2 regions of the Nocardiopsis sp. EMB25 genome follow, and region 2 is predicted to be linked to the other one. Evidence: predicted binding sites of a transcription regulator. Region 2 holds the regulator's gene; the other holds the start of a gene.

Region 1 (6,951 bases), 3.8 Mb from region 2:
CGACGCGCTGCGCGACCAGGCCGAGGAGAGCACCGACGAGCTCATGGCGGAGCTGGAGAGGCTCGGTCTCGACCCCGGCACCTACATGAACCAGGCCGAGTGCGATGCGTCCGCGGCCTCCAAGGCCGATGGCTACCCCAACGGGCAGCTGCCCCAGGCCGCCCTGTGCGCGCTCTACGACGACAAGTTCCTGCGCGCCGACGCCGCGGCGGACTTCTTCGAGCTCAACATGCGGTACGTGGAGACGTACGGCGAGAACATGTGTCTGACCAGCGCCTACCGCGACCTGCCGAACCAGTACCGCGTGTACCGCGAGGTGCCGCCGGGCTACGCCGCCGTCCCGGGTACCAGTAACCACGGGTTGGGGCAGGCGCTCGACCTCGGTTGCGGCATCCAGAACTACCGTTCCGAACGGTGGAACTGGATGAACGCCAACGGCCCCGACTTCGGTTGGACGCACCCCGCGTGGGCCAAGTCGAGCCCCTTCGAACCCTGGCACTGGGAGTACGGGGGCTGACCGGCCCGCCGCCGGTCCCGACCGGTTCGGTCCCGTCCCCCGACGCGGCCCGCACGGCCTGGCCGTGCAGGGTTCCGTCCGCCTCGGACCCACTCGCTCGACCGGGCGAGCCGGTAGGGGGCGGCGAGCCGCCCCCTACGGTGATGCGGTCAGACGGTCTCCGGGGTGAGCTCACTGGTGCACTGGCCGCAGCGGCTGGCCTTCTTGGGGACGTCGCCGAGGCAGCGGGGGCATGCCCGGGTGGTGGCCTCCTCCGCCTTCTCGAACCGCTCCAGGAGCTTGCCGACCGGCATCACCACGAAGAAGTACAGGATGGCGGCCGTGATGAGGAACGAGATCAGGGCGTCGACGAACGCGCCGTACATGAACCGGCTGCCGTTGATCTCGAAGTAGAGGTCGCCGAACGTGGGGATCCCGCCGAAGATCCCGATCAGCGGGGTGATGAACCCTTCGGTGAACGCGGTGATGAGGTTGGCGAAGACCGCGCCGATCACAACCGCGACCGCCAGCTGCACCAGGTTCCCCTGAAGCAGGAACTTCTTGAAGCCTTCCATGGAACTGCCCTACGTCACTCGTGATGGTCAGGTACAGGACGTGTGTGGCGGATACACGCCCTGCTGAGCGACGCCCCGGCACAACTCCCGCGGCGTTCTCGTCAGTCGGCGGCCACCCCCGGGCGGGCCCGCTGTGCCCGCGAAACCGCGCACAGCGGGGAACCCCCTTCTCGGTCGTGCGAGAGCCGTACCGGACGCGCCCACCCGCCGCCCTCCACCACCCTCAACCGATGCCTGAGGCGCGGTGACTTCCTTGGCGACGGGCAGCGTCCACCACACACGCCCTAGCGCCCGATATGGCGCTTGGTCAGCATTCACCACTATTGGTGATCGGTCAACCGCGAATGGTGATCGACAGTCGTGAAGTGGCCGCGTGCCCGGCCAGTGCTCTGGCTTCGCCCGGAGTGGCGGCGATGACCAGCAGCGCTCCGCTCTCCCCGCCCCGGCGGTCCTCGTCCGGTACCGCGAGTACGGGCCGATCCCCGGCCACCTCCCTCGCCGGTCTCGCGCGCGGGCGGTGCGGATCGCCGTACCCGGTGGCGGCGAGGACGTCCACCCGGCTGCCCGGGGACAGGAGGTCCACCGCCCCGGCGTCGGCGACCCGGACCGGGACCGCGACCAGGTCGGGCCCGTAGGCGCGCGCCGGGGGATCGGAGAGCCGGGCGTCGGTGATGACCTCGCCCTGGCGTACGGGGGCGTTGAGGAGGAGCCCGGCGGTGGTGGTTCCGGAGGTGAGGGCCCCGCTCGGGACCAGGGGAGCGGGCAGGGCGCGACGGGTGAGGTCGTGCTCGCCGAGGGGCCGGGAGGGGTCGAGGTCGCGGGAGGCGACGAGCACCTCGGTGGTGGCTCCCGGCGGTGGCCGGAGCACGAGGGCCGCGCTGAGCAGGGCGACGGCGGCGAACAGTGTCGCGATGACGCGTCGGTGCCGGTCGATCAGGCGGATGAGGGTGTGGCGGTGGCGGTGGGTCCGGGAGGGAGCGGTGGCCATGACTCCACGTTAGGACGCAGAGGCGCACCGTGGCGGTTGTCCACAGGCCGGATTTCCACCGGGACGGACGGTGCGCCGCCGGAGGTCGGCGGCGCGTCGACCGTCAACGGCCGCGGCGGCTCAGCTGGCCGCGGCGGGGGCGCTGGACGCGCTGTCCGAGCTGCTCTTGCCGGACGAACCGGAGTCGCCGGAGGAGCTCGTCGAGCTCTTGGCCTCGGAGGACGCGGACGAGGAGGTGTCCGAACCGCTGTCCTTGCCCTCGCCGGACGTCGAGCTGGTGATGGCGGAGCTGTTGGAGGACGTGCCGCTGTCGGTGCGGTAGAAACCCGAGCCCTTGAACACGATGCCCACGGCGGAGTACACCTTGCGCAGGCGCCCCTCGCACTCGGGGCACACGGTCAGGGAGTCGTCACTGAAGCTCTGCACGACCTCCATCTGGGCGCCGCACTCGGTGCATGCGTACTGGTACGTAGGCACTGTTCGTGTCCTCCTAAACTGGCACTCTCGCCCGTTGACTGCTAAATAGTAGTCGGTCGCCGACCTGGGCCGCGACAGCACCTCGTGCCGAACACGTGTCGGGGAGTGTGGAGCCGGGACGGCGGCGTCACCGGGCGCGACCGTCAGCCACAACGCTCCGGCGGGGTGGGTTAATCCCTGGTCGTCCGCTTCGCCCGCCCCCGGGCGTCAGGCCAGACCGGGGCGCCGGGGTCGAAGGCGCGCAGTCCTCCACCCGGCGTGACCACGGCGTCCACCGGCCGGTCGTGCGGTTCGCGGGGGACCGACGCCACGAATTCCTCGTCGTGCACCACCGCGATCGAGGGCGTGTGCGGCCCCTTGTGCGCGAGCGCCCGGTCGTAGCAGCCCGCTCCGCGCCCCAGCCGCATCCCCTCGCGATCCACGGCCAGCGCCGGGCAGATCACCGCGTCCGCCCCGGCCAGGGCCCCGGGGCCGTAGCGGCGGCCGGTGGGTTCGACCAACCCGTGCCCGGCCGGGGCCAGGCTCCCGGGCCCGTCGAAGGCCGCCCAGTCCAACTCGCCCCCGGGCAGGAAGACCGGCAGCAGCACGTAGGCGCCGCGTTTCCACAGCGCAGTCACGAGCTTGCGGGTGTCGGGTTCGCCGCCGACCGAGTAGTAGCAGGCGACGGTCCCGCCCATGGTCAGCCACGGGAGCTCCATGAGGGTGTCGCGGACCGCCGAACCCACCCGGTCGCGCTCCTCCCCCCCGCGCTCCCGCCGACCGGCCAGGATCCGCCGCCGCAGCGTCCGCTTGTCCGGCCGGTCCCTCTGTTCGTCCTCGCCGTTCATGCCCCCAGTCTGGCACCGCCCGTTCCCCGGGCCCGCGGCGTGCTGCCGCCCACGATGAACACCGGGTGGCGGTTTCTGGTCATTGGTCCGAAACCGTCGGGACTTCTCGCACGGCGAATGCGCGAGGAGGCCACAGGTGGCCGTGGGTCTGTCCTAGAGTGCCGATCATGAGTGCCGACACCGACCAGACACGGCCCCGATCCGCCGCCGCCTCCGTCACGAAGGCGGTCGTGCCCGCGGCGGGCCTGGGCACCCGTTTCCTGCCCGCGACCAAGGCCACTCCCAAGGAGATGCTGCCGATCGTGGACAAGCCCGCGATCCAGTACGTCCTGGAGGAGGCGGTCGCCGCCCAGCTCCGCGACGTCCTGATGATCACCGGGCGCAACAAGCGCTCGATCGAGGACCACTTCGACCGGGCCCACGAGCTGGAGAAGGCGCTGGCGGCCAAGGGCGACGAGGAACGACTCCGGTCGGTGCGCGAGTCCAGCGACCTGGCCCAGGTGCACTACGTCCGCCAGGGGGAGCCCCGCGGCCTGGGCCACGCGGTGCTGTGCGCGGAGGCGCACGTCGGCGACAACCCGTTCGCCGTGCTGCTCGGCGACGATCTGATCGACAACTCGGGTCTGCTCAGTCGCATGATCGAGGTGCGTGAGCGGCACGGTGGCAGCGTCGTCGCGCTCATGGAGGTCGAGCCCGAGCAGGTCTCCCTCTACGGCTGCGCGGGCATCGAGCCCACCGACGAGGAGGACGTCGTCACCGTCACCGACCTCGTCGAGAAACCAGCCCCGGAGCAGGCGCCGAGCCGATGGGCGATCATCGGCCGCTACGTCTGCGACCCGGCGGTCTTCCCGATCCTGCACGAGACCCCGCCGGGACGCGGCGGTGAGATCCAGTTGACCGACGCCCTGCGTGAACTCGCCCGTCGCAAGCCCGAGGACGGCGGGACCGTGCGCGGCGTCCTGTTCCGTGGCCGCCGCTACGACACCGGCAACAAGGCCGACTACATCCGCACGGTGGTCGACTTCGCCTGCCGCCGCCCGGACCTGGCCGCCGAGCTGCTGCCCTGGCTACGGGAGTTCGTCGAGAGGCAGGAGCCCGCCCGCCCGTCACCCGCCACCGCCCCTGGGACCGCTTCGCGGTAGGGCGGGGCGCCCTTCGCCACCCTGCCCGGCGACTCCGGCGCCTTGCTGGCTGGCACCCGGATCCATCGTGGTGACAATGGGACGTGGGCTTCCTTCCGAGACGGCTGGGTCGCCCACATGGACCACGAGCCGGAGGGGCCCCCTTGAAGACCGTCGAACAGCACGTCAACGACGTCCTCGGACTGATCGCGCCACCCGAACCGACCGAGCTCGACCTGCTCCGGGCGCACGGGACCGTTCTGGCCGAGGCCGTCACGTCACCGGTGTCGCTGCCGGGGTTCGACAACTCGTCGATGGACGGATACGCGGTGCACGCCGCCGACCTGGCCTCCGCCACCGCGGACGCCCCGGTGAGCCTTCCGGTGATCGCCGACATCGCCGCGGGTGACGGCGGTCCGGTCGCGATCCGCCCAGGCATGTGCGCCCGCATCATGACCGGGGCGCCCCTGCCGTCGGGCGCGGACGCGGTCGTACCGGTCGAGTGGACCGACGGCGGCACGACCACCGTGCGCGTCGACCGTCCGGTCCGGGCGGGCAATGCCATCCGGCGCGCGGGGGACGACGTCCGGGAGGGCGCCGAGGTGGTCCGCGCGGGTGTCCGGATCGGCGCCGGGGAGACGGGCGTCCTGGCGGCGGTCGGCCGCCGTACCGTCCCGGTGTTCCCCCGGCCCCGCGTGGTCGTGCTGTCCACCGGGGAGGAGCTGGTCGAGCCCGGCCGCCCGTTGGGCCCCGGCCAGATCTGGGAGTCGAACAGCTACATGCTCGCGGCGGCCGCCCACGACGCCGGATGCGACGTGCACCGGCACGGCTTCGTCGGCGACGACGTGGCGACGGTGCTCGACACCCTGGAGGGCCTGCTGACCCGCGCTGACGTCCTCGTCACCAGCGGCGGCGTGAGCATGGGCGCCTACGACGTGGTCAAGGAGGCGCTCACCCGCCAGGGCACCGTCGAGTTCACCCAGGTCGCGATGCAGCCGGGTAAGCCCCAGGGGTTCGGGACGGTCGGCCCGGACAGGACACCGATCCTGGCCCTGCCAGGCAACCCCGTGAGCGCCTTCGTCTCCTTCCAGGTCTTCGTCCGGCCCGTCCTGCGCAAGCTGCGCGGGCTGGACCCGGACCCGCTGCCGACCACGCGCGCGATCCTGACCTCTCCCGTGACCTCCCCGCCCGGACGCCGTTCCTTCCTGCGCGGCGTACTGGCCGAGTCCTCGCACGGGCCGGACGCGCGGCCGACGGTGGCGCCCGCCGTGCGGCAGGGCTCCCATCAGCTGTCGGCTCTGGCCGACGCTGATTCGCTCGTGGTGGTGCCCGAGGACGTCACCGAGCTGCCCGCCGGAGCGGTCGTGGAGGTCATGCGCCTTCCTGAGGGGTGACGCGCCCCGGCCCGGAGCCCGTCGCCCGGTCCCGATCGGGCGGCGTCACCGGGGGCCGCCGCCGTGCCGTACGGTCATGGTGGACGCGCCGACGCGTGTCCCCGCGGCCTGGCCGGGCCGCGCTCGACGTTCGAGTGCTGACGAGGCGACCGATGAGCGACACCCCACGAACGGAGCGGGCCGACCACCCCTCCGGCTTCACCCACCTGGACGCGTCCGGCGCGGCGCGCATGGTCGACGTCTCCGAGAAGCGGGTGAGTACGCGTACCGCCACCGCGAGCGGGCGGGTCCTGCTCAGCCCGGAGACCGTCGCCGCGCTGCGCGGGGGCGAGGTGCCCAAGGGGGACGCGTTGGCGGTCGCCCGGATCGCCGGGATCCAGGGGGCCAAGCGCACCCCCGACCTCGTCCCGCTGTGCCACCCCATCGCCGTGCACGGCGCCGACGTCGACCTGACCGTGGCCGACGACGGTGTGGACATCACCGCCACGGTGCGCACCGCGGACCGCACCGGCGTGGAGATGGAGGCGCTCACCTGCGTCATGACCGCCGCGCTCGGGCTGGTCGACATGGTCAAGGCACTCGACCCCGAGGCCGAGGTGACCCGGGTGCGGGTCGAGGAGAAGACCGGTGGGAAGAAGGGGCACTGGAGGCGCGGTGAGTGAGCGCGCCGACGGTGGCCCGCGGGTCGTCGTCGTCACGGCCTCCAACCGGGCGGCGGCCGGGGTGTACCCGGACCGGTCCGGACCGGTGATCGCCGAGCGGCTGCGTGCCCTGGGGTGCGGGGTGGTCGGACCCTGGGTGGTCCCGGACGGGGCTCCCGTGGCGGAGGCCATCGACCGGGCGCTGGCGGAACGCGCGGACGCCGTCCTCACGACCGGCGGCACCGGACTCACCCCGCAGGACCGGACGCCTGAGGCGACACGCCCGATGCTCGCCTTCGAGATTCCCGGGATCTCGGAGGCCCTACGCGCGCAGGGGCGGGCCAAGGGCGTGCCCACCGCGCTCCTGTCGCGCGGGCTGGCCGGGGTGGCCGAACGTGACGGCCACCGCATGCTCGTGGTCAACCTGCCCGG
Region 2 (6,951 bases):
CACGACCGGACGCGGTGTCCTCGCCGTCGCCTGCACTGAAATCCTAGTGTTCACCCGGATGCGGTCCCGTGACGAAGTCGATGAGCTCCTCGACCCGACCGAGCAGCGACGGCTCCAGGTCGGCGTAGGAGCGTACCGAGCCCAGGATCCGGCGCCAGGCCTCACCGGTCTCCATCCGCCACCCCAGAGCGCGGACGACCCCCTCTTTCCAGGGCGTCCCCCGCGGAACCTCCGGCCAGCGCTCGATCCCCAGGGCTCGGGGGCGCACCGCCTGCCAGACGTCGACGTAGGGGTGACCGGCCACCAGGACGTGGTCACCGCGCACCCGTTCGGTGATCCTGCTCTCCTTGGAGCCGGGGACGAGGTGGTCCACCAAGACCCCCAACCGACGGCCGGGACCGGGGGAGAAGTCCGCGACGATCGAGGGCAGGTCGTCGACCCCCTCCAGGAACTCTACGGCCACACCCTCCACGCGGAGGTCGTGCCCCCAGACCTTCTCCACGAGCTCGGCGTCGTGCGCGCCCTCGACGTAGATCCGGCTCTCCCGGGCGGTGCGCGCCCTGGCGTCCGTCACCGCGATCGAGCCCGACGCGCTGCGCAGCGGTCCCCTCGGCGCGGCCGTGGGACGCACCAGCGTGACCGGTTGCCCGTCGACCAGGAACGCCGCCGGTCCCAGATCGAACACCCGGCGGCGGCCGTGCCGGTCCTCCAGGGTCACGGTCGCCTTGTCCCAGGCCACCACGGCTCCGCAGAACGTCTCCTCCGCGTCCTCCACGACCAGGTCCCGGCTCAGGGGCGTCTCGGGGATCTCCCGCCTCCTGGGTCGACGCCAGTCCCCGGCCAGAACGTCACGGCCGTAGCGGCCGGTTCCCTTAGGTGCCACGGTCGTGCAGTCTACTGGTGTGGCCCGCGACGCGGTCGGTGCCGCCTTCCCCGGCGCGGTCGGCCCCCGGGCCGTGGCCGGCGGGGAAGATCGGGGTCCGCCGGGGGTGTTACTACCGGTGGGTAGCAGACCGCGTTTGCGACCGGGCTTAGAATTAGCACTGAGGACCACGGAGTGCCAGGAGGTGGCGAGTTGCTGGATGAGCGCAAGCTCGCGGTCCTGCGTGCCGTCGTCGAGGACTTCGTCAACACCAACGAACCCGTTGGCTCCAAGGCCCTCGCGGACCGGCACCCCCTCGGGGTTTCACCCGCGACCATCCGCAACGACATGGTCGCCCTCGAGGAGGACGGCTACATCACCCAGCCGCACACCAGTGCCGGCCGTGTGCCCACGGACAAGGGTTACCGGCTCTTCGTGGACCGCCTCTCCTCGGTCAAGCCGCTCTCGGCCGCCGAACGGCGGGCCATCGAGTCCTTCCTCACGGGCGCGGTGGACCTCGACGAGATCGTCGCGCGTACGGTGCGTCTGCTGGCCCAGCTCACGCGCCAGGTCGCGATCGTGCAGTACCCGTCCCTGACCCGTTCCTCGGTGCAACACGTGGAACTGGTGCCCCTCGGTGGCCCGCGGCTCATGATGGTCGTGATCACCAACACGGGCAGGGTCGAACAGAGGGTCATCGACGGACTGGGCTCGGTGAGTGAGAGCGCCGTCAACGACCTGCGCGCCATGCTCAACCGGGCCATCGCGGGACGCCTCCTCGGCGACGTCCCCGACGCGGTGGACGCCCTGCCCGCGCAGGTCGACCCGGAGCACCGGCACATGGCGGTGTCGGTGCTGTCGATCCTGTTGGAGAGCCTCGTGGAACGCCATGAGGAGAAGATCGTCCTGGCGGGCACCGCCAACCTCGCGGCGGTGGACTTCGCCGCCAGCCTGCGGGACGTGTTGGAAGCGCTGGAAGAGAACATGGTCCTCATCCGTTTGCTGGGTGAGGCGAAGGACCCTTCGATGCTGACCGTGCGCATCGGCGAGGAGAACTTCCACGAGGGTCTGCGGTCCACCTCCATCGTGTCAGCCGACTATGGCGTGGGAAACCAGTCGCTGGCCAAGATCGGAGTCGTGGGTCCCACCCGGATGGACTACCCGGGAACGATGGGCGCCGTACGTGCGGTGGCTCGGTATGTCGGACAGATTTTGGCAGGACAGTAACTCAGTGGCCAGAGACTATTACCAGGTTCTCGGGGTGCGTCGTGACGCGTCCAAGGACGAGATCAAGAAGGCGTACCGGCGGCTCGCGCGCGAGCTGCACCCGGACATCAACCCCGACCCCGCGACCCAGGAGCGCTTCAAGGAGGTGACCCAGGCCTACGAGGTCCTCTCCGACGAGAACAAGCGTCAGATGTTCGACATGGGCCAGGACCCCTTCGCTCCGGCCGGTGGCGGCGGCGCCGGAGGCTTCGGCGGCGCGGGCGGCTTCGCGTTCGACGACATCATGAACGCGTTCTTCGGCGGCGGGCAGCCCGGCGCGCGCGGACCGCGCGAACGGGTCCGCCGCGGACGCAGTATCAAGATCCGCGTCGAGCTGGACCTGAAGGAGACCGCCTTCGGCGTCAGCAAGGACATCACCTTCCCCACGGCGATCCTGTGCGAGACCTGCCAGGGCGAGGGGACGGCCGCGGGTTCGCACCGCACCACGTGCGAGATGTGCCACGGCCAGGGCGAGGTCTCCCAGGTCACGCGTTCCTTCCTCGGCCAGGTCATGACCTCGCGCCCCTGCCCTCAGTGCTCGGGCCAGGGCACGGTCATCACCGACCCCTGCGCCGACTGCGCGGGCGAGGGCCGGGTGCGCGAGAAGGTCACCCGCACGGTGAAGATCCCGGCCGGCGTCGACGACGGCACCCGCATCCAACTCGCGGGCGAGGGTGAGGTGGGCCCCAACGGAGGGCCGCGCGGCGACATCATCCTGGAGATCATCCAGCGCCCGCACCCCACCTTCGAACGGCGGGGCGACGACCTGCACTGCACCGTGACCGTGCCCATGACCGCCGCCGCGCTGGGCGCCTCCTTCGCCTTCGACACCCTCGACGGCACGGAGAACATCGACCTGCGCCCCGGCACCAACTCCGGGCACGTCATCACCCTGCCGAACAAGGGCGTCACCCACCTGGACGGGGGAGGCCGCGGTGACCTGCGCATCCGCGTCGACGTGGAGACCCCCTCCAAGCTCGACGAGGAGCAGGAGGCGCTGCTGCGCAAGTTCGCCGAACTGCGTGGTGAGGACCAGTCGCCCGGGCGCTTCAGCCCCGGCCACGGCGGCTTCTTCGCCAAGATCCGCGACGCCTTCGGAGCCAAGTGACCCCGGCGGTCTTCCTGGTCGACACCGCCGAACTGACGGCCGACCGAGTCGAGGTCACGGGTCCCGAGGGGCGGCACGCCGCTGTCGTGCGCCGGATCCGCGAGGGTGAGACGGTGGACCTGTCCGACGGACTCGGAAGGCGTGCCCGTTGCACGGTGACCGGGGTCGCCAAGGACGGGATCGTCTGCGCGGTGGTCGAACGCTGGGAGGAGCCTGAGCCCCGCCCGCGGCTGACCGTCGTCCAGGCCCTGCCCAAGGGCGACCGCGGGGAACTGGCCGTGGAGATGATGACCGAGGCCGGGGTGGACGCGGTCGTCCCCTGGGCAGCCGAGCGCTGTATCACCCGATGGAAGGGCGACCGGGCGGCCAAGTCCCTGGGCAAGTGGCGGGCCGCCGCCCGCGAGGCGGCCAAGCAGGCGCGGCGCGGGCGGCTGCCGGAGGTGGCCGGGTTGGCCGACCGCGCGGCCGTGGCGAAGCTGCTGGCCGAGGCCGACCTCGCGGTCGTCCTGCACGAGGACGGTGCCCAGCGCCTGGCCGGCATGGATCTTCCCGACGGTGAGGGAACGGAGATCGTCCTGGTCGTCGGTCCCGAGGGCGGTTTCTCCGAGGCCGAACTCGAGGCCTTCGCCGAGGCCGGGGCGGTGCCGGCGCTGCTGGGACCGACGGTCCTGCGCACCTCCACCGCGGGGGTGGCCGCGCTGTCGGTGCTCCAGGCGCGCACCGGGCGCTGGTAGTAGGGGAGGGGCCGGAGCCGGCACGAAGACGACGAGGGGCGGCCACGGAATCGGATTCCGTGGCCGCCCCTCGCGCGTGCCCTGGCGGAACACGGTCAGTTCTGCGGGGCCTCCGCCGTGCCGCCGTCCGTGCCGCTGCCGCCGGTGCTGTCGTCGGTGGGCTCGTCGCCGCCTCCGGTGTCCTGCGAACCGTCGTCCCCGGAGGCGCCGTCCTCACCGGTGCCGTCCGTGGCTCCGTCGGTGTTCTCGTCCGTGGGTTCGTCGTCGGCGGTGGTGCAGTCGTCCGTCCCGGCTTCGTCGGACGTCTGCCCCTCGCTCTCGCCGTGTCCGGGGCTCGCCTCCTCGGAGGGGGCCGGTCGGCCGGGGGAGCAACCATCGGTCGCGGTGGCCTCCTCCGTCGGAGCGGACGGCTCGGCCGAGGCGGTGGGCGTGGGGGTGGGGTCCTTCGCGGGCTCCGGTTCGGGAGCAGCCACCCCCGAGCCCGCGTCGGGGGCGGGCTCGGCGGGGGCCGTCTCCTCCTCGGAGGGGGCCACCGCCGGGGGGGCGCCCTCGCGGTTGGCGCCCGCGGGGACGATCTCCAGCACCTGGTCGCGGACCTCGGGGTTGGAGATGACCACGGACGCGGCGATCAGGACCGCCCCCGCCACCGCGAGCGCGGGGCGTAGCCAGGGCAGTCCGAACCAACCGCCTCGGGCGCGCCCGGTCCGCTCACGGATCAGGTTCAGCCCCTCCGCGGAGGGCTCGCACGCGTCCGCCTCGGATCTGAGGATCGAGCGGAGTCGGCTCTCGAACTCGTCGTTCTCGGATGGGCTGCTCATGTCGTCTGCTCCAGGACGGAGCGGAGCGCGGAGATACCACGGGACGTGTGACTCTTCACCGCGCCCTTGCTGATCCCCATGGCGTCCGCGATCTGCGCCTCGGACAGGTCGCCGTAGTACCGGAGCACGATGGCCTCTCGCTGACGGGTGGGTAGTTTGCGCAGGGCCCTGATCACGGCCTCGCGCTCCAACTGGTTCATGGCGCCGTGCTCCGCGCTGGGAGCGTCCGGTAGCGCCTTGGGTGCGTGCTTCTCCACGACGGCCCGGTGGCGCAGCACCGACCGCGCCTTGTTCACGACCGCCTGCCGAAGGTAGGACAGGGCCTTGTTGGGGTCGCGCAGCCGTCGCCAGGCCGAGTGCATGGCGACGAAGGAGTCCTGCACGACCTCCTCCGCGGTCGCGTGGTCCCGGACGAGCAGCGAGGCGAGACGGACCAGCGGTCGGTAGTGCTCCCGATAGAGTTCGGTCACCGCGTGGTCGGCGTCCCAGCCCACGGCGAGGGGAGCCGTGGTGGCTCCCGCCACCATGGTTTCTGTCGTCACATCAGTTCGACGCACACCCTTGTCGCGGGGTTTACGAAAGGGCATACCTCTTCTTTTCCAAGTAGGGGTGCGTTCCGGTCCGAACACGCTGGAGGGTGGACATCGGCGGAGGAGGCCGACGACCCGACGCGCACGGGTGCAAAGCCTATCGCGATTCTTCCGACGGGAGACGCGGTACCAGGTGTTCCGGTCCGGGCCTTCACGGTCCCGGTGGTCGGGACCTGCGGCATCATGGTGACCGGACAATCCGAGACGGCCGCTCCGCCGAAACCCGCCATGCGGGGCGCGGGAGCGGGAACAACCGGGCGACAGTCCCCCGACGGAGGTAATCGATGGCCGAGGCCGACTGCCTTTTCTGCAAGATCGTACGGGGGGAGGTGCCCGCCGAGATCGTCCGCGAGGGCAAGCGCACCGTCGCCTTCCGCGACATCAACCCCCAGGCCCCCACGCACGTGCTGATCGTCCCGCGTGACCACCACCCCGACGCCGCGGCCGCCGCGGCCGCCAGGACGGGTCTGTTGGACGAGATCGCGTTGGAGGCCCGTGAGGTGGCCGAGGCCGAGGGCGTGGCCGACGCGGGGTACCGCTTGGTGTTCAACACCGGGAGCGGCGCCGGGCAGACGGTGTTCCACCTGCACGGTCACCTGCTCGGCGGACGCGGCCTGAACTGGCCGCCCGGGTAGACGGCGCCTGGCGCGGGACCTTCGCCTCGCGGCGGCCCGCGTCAACATCCCTGCTCCGGGCAGGCGCGAGGGCGTGGCCGCGGTCGAAAAAGCGATCGATCAGGATGACGGCGCGTTGGTAGACTCGAGGCGTGGCCCCAGGGGCCGGGGAGCCGCAGGAGGCACCGGTTCGAAGAACGGGCCCGGTACCGGCTCGGGTGCCGCAGGCGTCGCACCCCGCCAGCGAGGGCGGGGTCGGATCGAAGGGTAGGGACAGCGGCCGCAAGGCCCCGTCATGGCCGAGACAACGCACACGCAACCGCGACAGGACACCCAGGTCAAGGTCGTGGTCCCGGACGAGCACACGATGGTCAGCCTGCTGGGCTCGGGGGACGAACTCCTCAGGGTTCTGGAACGGGCCTTCGACAGTGACATCCACGTCCGTGGGAACGAGTTCACGATCAGCGGCAGCCCCGAGGAGACCGCGGTCGTGGTCCGCCTCGTCGAGGAGCTCATCGAACTCGCCAAGAGCGGCACCCACGTCACCCCCGACACCATCGAGCGCATGATCCACATGCTGCGCACGCCCGGCTCGGAACGCCCGGCCGACGTGCTCACCACCAACATCCTGTCCAACCGGGGCAGGACCATCCGCCCCAAGACCGTCAACCAGAAGCGGTACGTCGACGTCATCGACCGGCACACGGTCGTGTTCGGCATCGGTCCGGCGGGAACCGGCAAGACCTACCTGGCGATGGCCAAGGCCGTCAAGGCGCTCCAGGACAAGGAGGTCAACCGGATCATCCTCACCCGCCCCGCGGTCGAGGCGGGCGAGCGGCTGGGCTTCCTGCCGGGCACGCTCTACGAGAAGATCGACCCCTACCTGCGGCCGCTGTACGACGCGCTGCACGACATGCTCGACCCCGACTCGATCCCCAAGCTGATGTCGGCCGGGACCA

Evidence for each region. The regulator HrcA, encoded in region 2, represses chaperone genes, less so after heat shock. The targets are predictions, from matches to a motif close to TTGGCACTCTCNNNNNGAGAGTGCCAA.
Region 1: a site for HrcA is predicted at 2,555-2,581, ahead of KIK06_RS18705 (FmdB family zinc ribbon protein). Genes of this name have one in related genera too.

The regions. Positions count from the first base shown of each region.
Region 1 is NZ_JAMTDN010000001.1:4,308,328-4,315,278, reverse strand. It holds gene KIK06_RS18720 (D-alanyl-D-alanine carboxypeptidase family protein) at 1-517, shown strand, start outside; gene KIK06_RS18715 (MscL family protein) at 667-1,071, opposite strand; gene cpaB (Flp pilus assembly protein CpaB) at 1,406-2,059, opposite strand; gene KIK06_RS18705 (FmdB family zinc ribbon protein) at 2,180-2,536, opposite strand; gene KIK06_RS18700 (5-formyltetrahydrofolate cyclo-ligase) at 2,707-3,363, opposite strand; gene galU (UTP--glucose-1-phosphate uridylyltransferase GalU) at 3,531-4,505, shown strand; gene glp (molybdotransferase-like divisome protein Glp) at 4,649-5,878, shown strand; gene moaC (cyclic pyranopterin monophosphate synthase MoaC) at 6,031-6,540, shown strand; gene KIK06_RS18680 (MogA/MoaB family molybdenum cofactor biosynthesis protein) at 6,533-6,951, shown strand, end outside.
Region 2 is NZ_JAMTDN010000001.1:557,811-564,761, forward strand. It holds gene KIK06_RS02275 (DUF3097 domain-containing protein) at 44-883, opposite strand; gene hrcA (heat-inducible transcriptional repressor HrcA) at 1,076-2,089, shown strand; gene dnaJ (molecular chaperone DnaJ) at 2,094-3,236, shown strand; gene KIK06_RS02290 (16S rRNA (uracil(1498)-N(3))-methyltransferase) at 3,233-3,970, shown strand; gene KIK06_RS02295 (hypothetical protein) at 4,066-4,788, opposite strand; gene KIK06_RS02300 (SigE family RNA polymerase sigma factor) at 4,785-5,315, opposite strand; gene KIK06_RS02305 (histidine triad nucleotide-binding protein) at 5,663-6,013, shown strand; gene KIK06_RS02310 (PhoH family protein) at 6,288-6,951, shown strand, end outside.